Immundisolibacter sp.: one gene and its partner. The protein of the gene in region 2 interacts with the protein of the main gene of each other region in a pairwise test. Links are inferred from orthologs where the notes say so. Each region holds a gene or a part of one and is shown on either strand. Other genes may lie near its edges.

What was found. Proteins that work in one complex are often made in the same cells at the same time.
Region 1: the proteins of uvrA (region 2) and uvrB interact in binary tests that used the Escherichia coli proteins (3 or more experiments, as listed by UniProt). The link is inferred for Immundisolibacter sp. from one-to-one orthologs.

Annotation. Positions count from the first base shown.
Region 1 is NZ_JACIZD010000011.1:13,097-18,244, reverse strand. The notes cover bases 1,238-4,204. They hold uvrB (excinuclease ABC subunit UvrB), read right to left. Parts: upstream 3,753-4,204; coding sequence 1,722-3,752; downstream 1,238-1,721. Other genes in these bases: H5U26_RS11300 (pyridoxal phosphate-dependent aminotransferase), read left to right, coding at 3,829-4,204; H5U26_RS11315 (TrpB-like pyridoxal phosphate-dependent enzyme), read left to right, coding at 1,238-1,295. In the rest of the region: more of H5U26_RS11315, read left to right, coding at 1-1,237; more of H5U26_RS11300, read left to right, coding at 4,205-5,013. UniProt on the Escherichia coli protein: The UvrABC repair system catalyzes the recognition and processing of DNA lesions. A damage recognition complex composed of 2 UvrA and 2 UvrB subunits scans DNA for abnormalities.
Region 2 is NZ_JACIZD010000021.1:2,417-8,023, reverse strand. Bases 979-4,404 are described here. They hold uvrA (excinuclease ABC subunit UvrA), read left to right. Parts: upstream 979-1,324; coding sequence 1,325-4,204; downstream 4,205-4,404. Other genes in these bases: H5U26_RS14065 (MFS transporter), read left to right, coding at 4,201-4,404; glcF (glycolate oxidase subunit GlcF), read right to left, coding at 979-1,097. Also shown: more of glcF, read right to left, coding at 1-978; more of H5U26_RS14065, read left to right, coding at 4,405-5,406; H5U26_RS14060 (glutathione S-transferase family protein), read left to right, coding at 5,459-5,607. UniProt on the Escherichia coli protein: The UvrABC repair system catalyzes the recognition and processing of DNA lesions. UvrA is an ATPase and a DNA-binding protein. A damage recognition complex composed of 2 UvrA and 2 UvrB subunits scans DNA for abnormalities.

The sequences.
Region 1 (5,148 bases), on a different replicon or contig from region 2:
TGGTAGCGGATTTTCCGGCCCCGCCCGAGCCGCCGCGCGGACCGGACGGAAAGATTCTGGCGCCGGATGCGCTGTCGGCCATCTTCCCGCCAGCCCTGATCGAGCAGGAGATGTCCGCCCAGCGCTGGCTGCCGATTCCGGACGCGGTGCGCGACATCTACCGCCTGTGGCGGCCGGCGCCGCTGTACCGCGCGCACCGCCTGGAGCAGGCATTGGGCACCCCGGCACGGCTCTACTACAAGTACGAGGGCGTCAGCCCGGCCGGCTCACACAAGCCCAACACCGCGGTGCCGCAGGCCTGGTACAACGCGCAGGCCGGCGTGCAGCGCCTGACCACCGAAACCGGCGCCGGGCAGTGGGGCTCGTCGCTGGCCATGGCCGGCCAGATGCTGGGCGTCGAGGTGCGCGTGTACATGGTGCGCGTCAGCTACGACCAGAAGCCGCACCGCCGCTCGATGATGCGCACCTGGGGCGCCGAGGTCATCGCCAGCCCCAGTCCGCACACCGCCGCCGGCCGGGCGATGCTGCAACAAGACCCCGACTCGCCGGGCTCGCTGGGCATGGCGATCAGCGAGGCGGTCGAGGAAGCTGCCGGCCGCGCCGACACCAACTACGCGCTCGGCTCCGTGCTGAACCACGTCATGCTGCACCAGACCGTGATCGGCCTGGAGGCGAAGACGCAGATGGCGCTGGCCGGCGATTATCCGGATGTGGTGATCGCCCCCTGCGGCGGCGGATCGAACTTTGCCGGGCTGGCATTTCCGTTCGTGGCCGACAAGGCCGCCGGCCGGCAGGTGCGCCTGCTGGCGGTGGAGCCGGCGTCCTGCCCCACGCTGACGCGCGGCGCCTATGCCTACGACTATGGCGATACGGCGGGCCTCACACCCATCATGCGCATGTATACGCTGGGGCACGATTTCGTGCCGCCCGGCATCCACGCCGGCGGCCTGCGCTACCACGGCAGCGCGCCGCTGGTGGCGCAGCTGCGCCACGCCGGCATCGTCGAGGCACGCGCCGTGCCGCAGCTGGCCACCTTCGAGGCCGGCGTGCTGTTCGCCCGCAGCGAGGGCATCATCCCGGCGCCGGAGTCCAACCACGCCATCCGCGCCGCCATCGACGAAGCACTGGAGGCGAAACAGGCCGGCGAGCCGCGGGTGATCCTTTTCAACCTGTCCGGCCACGGCCATTTCGACATGGCCTCGTATGACCGCTATTTCGCCGGGGAACTGCGCGATTACGACTACCCCGAAACCGCCATCGCGGACGCGCTGAAGCGGCTGCCGACGGTCGGCTGAGCGGTCAGACACGCGGGCCGGGTCCCGCCCCGCGGCCCGGCATCAACGGCCGTCAGCGCTCGATGCGGGATATCTTCGTGTCCCCGATGGTGAGCCCCGCCATCAGCCCCTGCTGGCTGAAGCTGAAGGCATACGCATCATCCTTGAGCGTGGAGGTAGACAGATTCTTGGCTGCTCCCTCGTCGACCAGCACCGGCGTCGGCCCGACGCCGAGCACCCAGCCCTTCGTCTCACGCAGGTGGTTCAGCGCCGCGCCGGTCACCAGAAACACCACCTAACCGTACGACTGCGCGCCGGCCTGCAGGCCCCACGACCCGGACACCGAGTGGTAGCAACCGTCGAGCCGGGAACGTTCCCCTGGGGATGGGGGAGCGTCAAGACGCAAGCGTTTCCTTGAGCCCCACGAGCGGGGCCCCGTCCGTTGAGTTACGGCAGGACGACATCCACCGCCCCGCCGCGCAGGGCCAGCTCGCGGATGGCGTGGATGCGATCGCGCACCTGCGCCGCCTGTTCGAATTCCAGGTTCTCGGCGTGGCGGTACATGTCCTGTTCCAGGCGGGCGATGAGCTGGCCGATCTGGCGCGGCGACATGGCGCCGTAATCGGCGGCGTCTTCGGCCACCTTGGCCACCCGGCGGCGTTCCTGGGCCGGTTCCTTGCGGCCGATGTCGAGCAGTTCGCCGACGGCCTTTTGCACGCCGCGCGGGGTGATGCCGTGCTCGGCGTTGTAGGCGATCTGCTTGGCGCGGCGGCGGTCGGTCTCGGCCAGGGCGCGCTGCATGGAGCCGGTGATGCGGTCGGCGTACAGGATGGCCCGGCCGTTCAGGTTGCGCGCGGCGCGGCCGATGGTCTGGATCAGCGACTGTTCGGAACGCAGGAAGCCTTCCTTGTCGGCGTCCAGGATGGCCACCAGGGCCACTTCGGGCATGTCCAGGCCCTCGCGCAGCAGGTTGATGCCGACCAGCGCGTCGAAGGCGCCCAGGCGCAGGTCGCGGATGATCTCGGACCGTTCCACGGTCTCGACGTCGGCGTGCAGGTAGCGCACACGCACGCCGTGCTCGGACAGGTACTCGGTCAGGTCCTCGGCCATGCGCTTGGTCAGCGTGGTGATCAGCACGCGCTGGTCGGCGGCCGCGCAGCGGGTAATTTCCGACAGCAGGTCGTCCACCTGCGTGGCCACCGGCCGGATTTCGACCTCCGGGTCGACCAGGCCGGTCGGGCGCACCACCTGTTCGATGACGGTGGACGTGCGGCCGAGTTCGTACGGCCCCGGCGTGGCGGAAACGAAGATGGTCTGCGGCGCCAGGCGCTCCCATTCCTCGAACTTCAGCGGCCGATTGTCCAGCGCCGAGGGCAGGCGAAAGCCGTAGTCGACCAGCACTTCCTTGCGCGAGCGGTCGCCGCGGTACATGGCGCGCAGCTGCGGGGTCATGACGTGCGCCTCGTCCACCACCAGCAGGGCGTCGGGCGGCAGGTAGTCGAACAGGGTCGGCGGCGCCTCGCCGGGGCCGCGGCCCGACAGGTAGCGCGAGTAGTTCTCGATGCCGGAGCAGTAGCCGAGCTCCTGCAGCATCTCCATATCGAAGCGCGTGCGCTCCTCCAGGCGCTGGGCTTCCAGCAGCTTGCCGGCGGCGCGCAGGGCGGTCAGGCGCGGGCCAAGTTCCTGGCGAATCTGCTCCACTGCCGCGCGGATGGTGTCCTTGGGCGTGACGTAGTGGGTCTTGGGGTAGATGGTCAGGCGCGGCACGCGGCGCTGGATGGCGCCGGTCAGCGGGTCGAAGTAGGCCAGCGACTCGATTTCGTCATCGAACAGCTCGATGCGCACGGCGTCGGTCTCCGACTCGGCCGGGAACACGTCGATGATCTCGCCGCGCACGCGGTAGGTGCCGCGCGTTAGGTTCAGGTCGTTGCGCGTGTACTGGAGCTCGGCCAGGCGGCGCAGGATGGCGCGCTGGTCGATGCGCTCGCCGCGCGACAGGTGCAGCACCATGCTCAGGTACATGCGCGGGTCGCCCAGGCCGTAGATGGCCGACACCGACGCCACCACGATCACGTCGCGCCGCTCCAGCACCGCCTTGGTGGCGGACAGGCGCAGCTGCTCGATCTGCGCGTTGATGGAGGCGTCCTTCTCGATATAGGTGTCGGACGCCGGCACGTAGGCTTCCGGTTGGTAGTAGTCGTAGTAGGAGACGAAGTACTCGACCGCGTTGTGCGGAAAGAAATCCCGGAACTCCGCGTACAACTGCGCCGCCAGGGTCTTGTTGTGCGCCAGCACCATGGTCGGGCGCTGCACCGCCTGGATGACGTTGGCAATGGTGAAGGTCTTGCCCGAGCCGGTGACGCCCAGCAGCACCTGCGCGTCCTCGCCGGCCTGCAGCCCCTCGATCAGGCGGGCGATGGCCTGCGGCTGGTCGCCGGCCGGCGCGTAGGGACTGACGAGTTGGAACGGTTGGCTCATGGGGTACGCTGGCGGCGGGCAAACTCGTATATTAGCCGCCCTTTTTTTGCCGTCTGCCCATATCGGGGTAACCACCGTGGAACTCAAGCTCGCCGCCCGCGTCGCCGCCATCAAGCCGTCCGCCACCATGGCCGTCACCGCCAAGGCCAAGGAGCTGCAGGCCGCCGGGCGCAAGGTGATTGGCCTGGGCGCCGGCGAGCCGGATTTCGACACGCCGCAGCACATCAAGGACGCCGCCAAGGCCGCCATCGACCGCGGCTTCACCAAATACACGGCGGTCGAGGGCACGCCCGAGTTGCGCCGCGCCATCGTCGACAAGTTCGCGCGCGAGAACGGTCTCAGCTACCAGCCGGCGCAGATTCTGGTCTCGTCCGGCGGCAAGCAGAGCTTCTACAACCTGGCGCAGGTGCTGCTGGAGGAGGGCGACGAGGTCATCATCCCGGCGCCGTACTGGGTGTCCTATCCGGACATCGTGCTGCTGGCCGGCGCCACGCCGGTGATCCTGCAAACCGATCTGGACGGCCACTTCAAGATCAGCCCGGCGCAGCTGGAGGCGGCCATCACGTCGCGCACCAAACTGCTGGTGCTCAACAGCCCGTCGAATCCCACCGGCAGCGTCTATTCGGAAGCCGAACTGGCCGCCCTGGCCGAGGTGCTGCTGCGCCACCCGCAGGTGTGGATCGCCAGCGACGACATGTACGAGCACATCCGCTGGGACGGCGCGCCGTTTCGCAACATCCTGAACGCCTGCCCGGCGCTGTACGAGCGCACGATGGTGCTCAACGGCGTCTCGAAGGCGTATTCGATGACCGGCTGGCGCATCGGCTACGCCGCCGGTGATGCCCGCGTCATCAGCGAGATGGCCAAGATCCAGTCGCAGAGCACGTCCAACGCCTGTTCCATCTCGCAGGTGGCGGCGCAGGCCGCCCTGGAAGGCGATCAGGGCTTCATCCAGCAGATGAACACTGCCTTCAAGCAGCGCCACGACTTCGTGGTGGCGGCGCTGAACGACATCAAGGGCATCCGCTGCGCGCCGGCCGACGGGGCGTTCTACTGCTTCTTCAGCGTGGCCGACGCCATCGCCGCCACGCCGGGGGTCAGCGACGACGTCGAGTTCGCCGCCTGGCTGATGGAAAAGGCCGAGGTCGCCCTGGTGCCCGGCAGCGCCTTTGGCGCCCCCGGCTACCTGCGCCTGTCGTTCGCCACCAGCATGGACAACCTCAAGGAGGCCATGCGCCGGCTTAAAGTAGCTCTCGGCTGATGGCCGTTTGCGCCTTGACCAGCCGCCCGCACGGCACCTAGACTACGCGGCCTTTTCTTCCCCGGTAGCTCAGTCGGTAGAGCAAGTGACTGTTAATCACTGGGTCGGCGGTTCGAGCCCGTCCCGGGGAGCCAT
Region 2 (5,607 bases):
TTGGCCAGTTTGCGGCCACGCAGTTCGTGCGACAGCTCAGGCTGCAGCAGCGCATAGGTGCCGGCCGCCCCGCAGCAGATGTGCCCGTCTGCCACCGGCTGCAGTTCGAAGCCTGCCCGGCGCAGCAGGCCCTCCACCACGCCGCCCAGGCGCTGGCCGTGTTGCAGCGTGCAGGGGCTCTGGAAGGCGATGCGCCGCGGCGCGCCGGGGGCCGGCGTGAGGAGCGATAGGTCTTCGGCGGCGAGCACTTGCGACAGGTCCCGCGCGCAGTCGGCAATTTTCTGCGCACGCTCGGCGTAAGCCGGATCATCGGCCAGCAGGCGGCCGTAGTCCTTGACCTGCACCGCGCAGCCGCTGGCGGTGACCACGATGGCTTCCGCGCCGGCTTGCAGCTGCGGCCACCAGGCGTCGATGTTGCGGCGCATGAAATCCCGCGCCTCGTCGGTGGCGGTCAGGTGGTGGCTGAGCGCGCCGCAGCAGCCGCTGCTGGCGATGACATCCAGTTGAATGCCGAGCCGATCCAGCACGCGCGCGGTGGCGGCGTTGATGCGCGGGTCGAGCGCGTCCTGCACGCAGCCGGCCAGCAGCAGCATGCGCCGCGCGTGGCGGCTGGTCGGCCGTGGCCCGGCTGCGCGGGCCGGCGGAATAAGGGCTTTCAGGCTGGCCGGCAACAGCGGGCGCGCCAGTCTGCCGAGTCCCAGCACGGCCGCAAAGCGGCCGGCGTGCGGCAAAACCAGGCGCAGACCCCAGCGCACAAGGCGCTCGCCGGGGCGGCGCGGCGCCGCCTGTTCGGCGACTTCGCGGCCGTAGTCCAACACGCGGCCGTACTCCACGCCCGCCGGGCAGGTGGTCTCGCAGGCGCGGCAGCTCAGGCAGCGATCAAGGTGCGTGCGCAGGCTGGGCGCGACCACGCCGGTCTCGATGGCGTCCTTGATCTGGTAGATGCGACCGCGCGGGCCGTCGAGCTCGTCGCGGCGAATCTGAAACGTCGGGCAGGTGACGTTGCAGAAGCCGCAGTGCACGCACTTGCGCACGATGCGCTCGACGGCGGCGCCCTCGGCGGTGGTACGCACGTGGTGCGGAAATTGCGTCTGCATGGAATCCCCCGCTGAGTCTGGCGCCGCCAGAAGGCCCGACGGCGCGTAGCCGCGAACCTTAGGGGGAAGCGCGGAACAAATCCATCCCGGAGTTCGCGGCGCCCGGCAGCGGTGAAAAGCAGTGCAGGAGCGCAGCTGTGCTGCGCGATGCTTCGTACTTTGCGCCGTGCTTCGCACGCCCCGTACCATGGCCGGTTTGCAGCCGCCGCCCGTCGCAAGCCCACATCATGAGCAGCATTCCCGAAGGCCAGCCCGCCATCCGCATCCGCGGCGCGCGCACCCACAACCTGAAGAACATCGACCTCGATCTGCCACGCGACAAGCTGACGGTCATCACCGGCCCGTCGGGGTCCGGCAAGTCCTCGCTGGCCTTCGACACGCTGTACGCGGAGGGCCAGCGCCGCTACGTGGAATCGTTGTCCGCCTACGCGCGCCAGTTCCTGTCGGTGATGGAAAAGCCGGACGTCGATCACATCGAGGGCCTGTCGCCGGCCATCTCGATCGAGCAGAAATCGACCTCCCACAACCCGCGCTCGACGGTCGGCACCATCACCGAGATTTACGACTACCTGCGCCTGCTGTACGCCCGCGTCGGCGAGCCGCAGTGCCCGGAGCACGGCGTGGTGCTGCGCGCGCAGACGGTCAGCCAGATGGTCGACACGCTGCTGGCGCTGCCCGAGGAAACGCGCGTCATGCTGCTGGCGCCGGTGGTCGCCGGGCGCAAGGGCGAGCACGCGCAGTTGATCGAGGGCCTGCGCGGGCGCGGCTACGTGCGGGCGCGCATCGACGGCGAGCTGGTGGAACTCGACCAGGCGCCGCCGCTGGATGGCAAGCGCAAGCACAACGTGGAGGTGGTGGTCGACCGGCTGCGCCTGCGCCCGGACGCGCAAAGCCGCCTGGCCGATTCGCTGGAAGCGGCGCTGGCGCTCGGCGACGGCATCGTCAAGGTGGCGTTTCTGGACCAGGACACGGCCGAGCTGCTGTTCTCGGCCCGCTTTGCCTGCCCGCACTGCGGCTACTCGCTGGCGGAGCTCGAACCGCGCCTGTTCTCGTTCAACAACCCGGCCGGCGCCTGTCCGGAGTGCGACGGCCTGGGGGTGGCGCAGTTCTTCGACCCGCAGCGCATCGTCGCCGATCCGAGCCTCAGCCTGGCCGCCGGCGCCATTCCCGGCTGGGACCGGCGCAATGCCTATTACATGCACATCCTGCAGGGCCTGGCCCGGCACTACGGCTTCGACATCGAAACGCCGTTCGAGGAACTGGCGCAGCTGCACCAGCAGGCGATCCTGTTCGGCAGCGGCGAGGAGCAAATCAACTTCACCTACGCCGGCCCGGACGGGCGCGGCAAGCGCAAGCGGCACGCCTTCGAAGGCATCGTCAACAACTTTGCCCGTCGCTACCGCGAGACCGACTCGAATGCCGTGCGCGAGCACCTGTCGCGCTTTCTGGGCAACCGGCTGTGCACCGCCTGTGGCGGCAGCCGGCTGCGGCGCGAGGCGCGCCACGTCTACATCGCCGGCCGGCCGCTGCCGGAGCTGGTGGTGCTGCCGGTGGGCCAGGCGCGGGCGTTTTTCAGCACGCTGGAACTGCCCGGCGCACGCGGCACCATCGCCCAGAAGATCCTGCGCGAGATCGAGGCCCGGCTGGGCTTTCTGGTCAACGTCGGCCTCGACTACCTGACCCTGGCCCGCTCGGCCGACACCCTGTCCGGCGGCGAAGCGCAGCGCATCCGCCTGGCCAGCCAGATCGGCGCCGGCCTGGTCGGCGTGCTGTACGTGCTGGACGAGCCGTCCATCGGCCTGCACCAGCGCGACAACCAGCGCCTGCTGTCCACGCTCACCTACCTTCGCGATCTGGGCAACACGGTGATCGTGATCGAGCATGACGAGGATGCCATGCGCCTGGCCGACCACCTGGTCGACATCGGCCCCGGCGCCGGCGTGCACGGCGGCTACATCATTGCCGAGGGCACGCCGGCCCAGATCATCGCCAACCCGGATTCGGTCACCGGCCAGTACCTGTCCGGCAAGCGCGCCATTGCCCTGCCGGCCACGCGCACGCCGCCCGACCCGCAGCGGGTTCTGCGCATCGAGGGCGCCAGCGGCAACAACCTGCGGGACGTGACGGTGGAAATCCCGCTCGGCCTGCTGACCTGCATCACCGGCGTGTCCGGCTCCGGCAAGTCCACGCTGATCAACGAGACGCTGTACAAGGCGGTGGCGCAGAAGCTGAACCAGGCGCGCGACGAGCCGGCCCCGTATCAGGCCATCCACGGCCTGGAACAGATCGACAAGGTGGTCAACATCGACCAAAGCCCGATCGGCAGAACACCCCGTTCGAATCCGGCCACTTACACCGGACTTTTCACGCCGATCCGCGAACTGATGGCCGGCACGCCGGAGGCGCGCGCCCGCGCCTACGGGCCGGGGCGTTTCAGCTTCAACGTGGCCGGTGGCCGCTGCGAGGCCTGCCAGGGCGACGGCATGCTCAAGGTCGAGATGCACTTCCTGGCCGACATTTACGTGCCGTGTGACATATGTCACGGCCAGCGCTACAACCGCGAGACTCTGGAGATTCAATACAAGGGCAGGAACATCCACCAGATTCTGGACATGACCATCGAACAGGCGGGCGAGTTCTTCAGCGCCGTGCCCATCGTCAAGCGCAAGCTCGACACGCTCAGCGCCGTCGGCCTGGGTTACGTGCGTCTGGGTCAGGCCGCCACCACCCTGTCCGGCGGCGAGGCGCAGCGCGTCAAGCTGTCGCGCGAACTATCCAAGCGCGACACCGGTCGCACTCTGTACATCCTGGACGAACCGACCACCGGCCTGCACTTCCAGGACATCGAGCTGCTGCTGGGCGTGCTCACGCGCCTGCGCGACGACGGCAACACGCTGGTGGTGATCGAGCACAACCTGGACGTGATCAAGACCGCCGACTGGCTGATCGATCTTGGCCCCGAGGGCGGCAGCGGCGGCGGCCAGATCCTGGCCTGCGGCACACCGGAAGACCTGGCGCTGGAACCGCACTCGCACACCGGGCGCTTTCTGGCGCCGCTGCTGGCGCGGCAGGCCAAAACATCCCAACGAGGCAAACGCAGCGCGTGAGCCCGACCCTCCCGGCCGGCGCCCCACTGCGCCCGCTGCAACGCGCCCTGGTCTACGCCAGCGCGTTTTTCGGCATCACCACCGAGTCGCTGATCGGCATGCTGCTGCCGCTGTGGGCACTCGACCGCGGCCTGCCACCGGCACAACTGGGCATTGCGGTGGCGCTGGCCTCGCTCAGCCCGCTGCTGCTGGCGGTGCCGGCGGGCGCGCTGTGCGACCGCTACGGCGACCGGCGAATCATGCTGTGGGCGGGTCTCGGCGCCGGCCTGACGGCGGCCCTGTATCCGCTGGCCGGCGGCTTCCTGAGCGCCTGTGGCCTGCAGTTGCTGGGCGGACTGGCGCGCAGCATGAGCTGGCTGTCGGCGCAGTCCTACGCCATCCGCGCCACGCCAACCGGCGAGCGCAACAGCTTCATGGGCCGATTTTCCTTTGCCGGCAGCATCGGCATGTTGCTGGCGCCGCTGGCGGCCGGCGCGCTGGTCAGCTGGCAGGGCTTGGGCGCCGGTTTCCTGCTGATGGCCATGTGGGGCGGACTGCTGACGCTGGTGGCCCTGCCCCTGCCCGACATCCGCGAACACGAGCGCGTCGGCACGCTGTGGCAGGTGACCGGCGGCGCCTATCGACAGGCCTTGCCGCTGCTGTGGCAGGCGCCGCTGCTGATCGTCATGCTGCTCACCCTGCTGCGGCTGTCGTCAGCCGCCGTCAATGCGTCGTTCTACCCGGTGCACCTGGACCAGATCGGCTTCTCGGCGGCGCGCATCGGCTTCATGTTTGCCTGCATCAATGGGGCGGTTTCGGTCGGTTCGCTCATGGCCGCACAGCTCATCCGGCGCAGTTCCATGACCGCGGTACTGTTCGGGTCCATCGTGCTGGCCACCTTGTCCATCAGCGCGGTACCGCTCGTAACCGCCCCGCTCGCGGTCGGGCTGCTGAGCGCCCTGCATGGCCTGGGCCTGGGCCTCAGCCTGCCGACGCTGCTGGCCGCCATCGGCCGTCAGACCGCCCCCAGCCAGCGCGGGCTGGTAATCGGCCTGCGCACGCTGTTCAACCGGCTGGGCTACTTCGCCGTGCCGGTGCTGCTGGGCGGGCTGGTGCACGGGCTGGGCCTGAAGGGCGCGTTTCTGGCCACCGGCGCGCTGCTGCTGGCGGGCCTGGCCGGCACCTACGCCTACCTGCGCCGCAGTCGCCTCACGTACGATTGATCGCCGCACGCAACACGGCGGCGCCATTCACCCACCCGAGGAGAGCCTTGTCATGACCGTCGTATTCGGTGCCCCGATTTCCCCGTTCGTGCGCAAGGTGCGCGTCGCGCTGGCGGAAAAGAACATCCCGTACGAGCTGAATCCGGTGTTCCCAGGCAGCGACGACCCCGAGTTCCGGGCCCTGAGCCCGTTCGGCAAGGT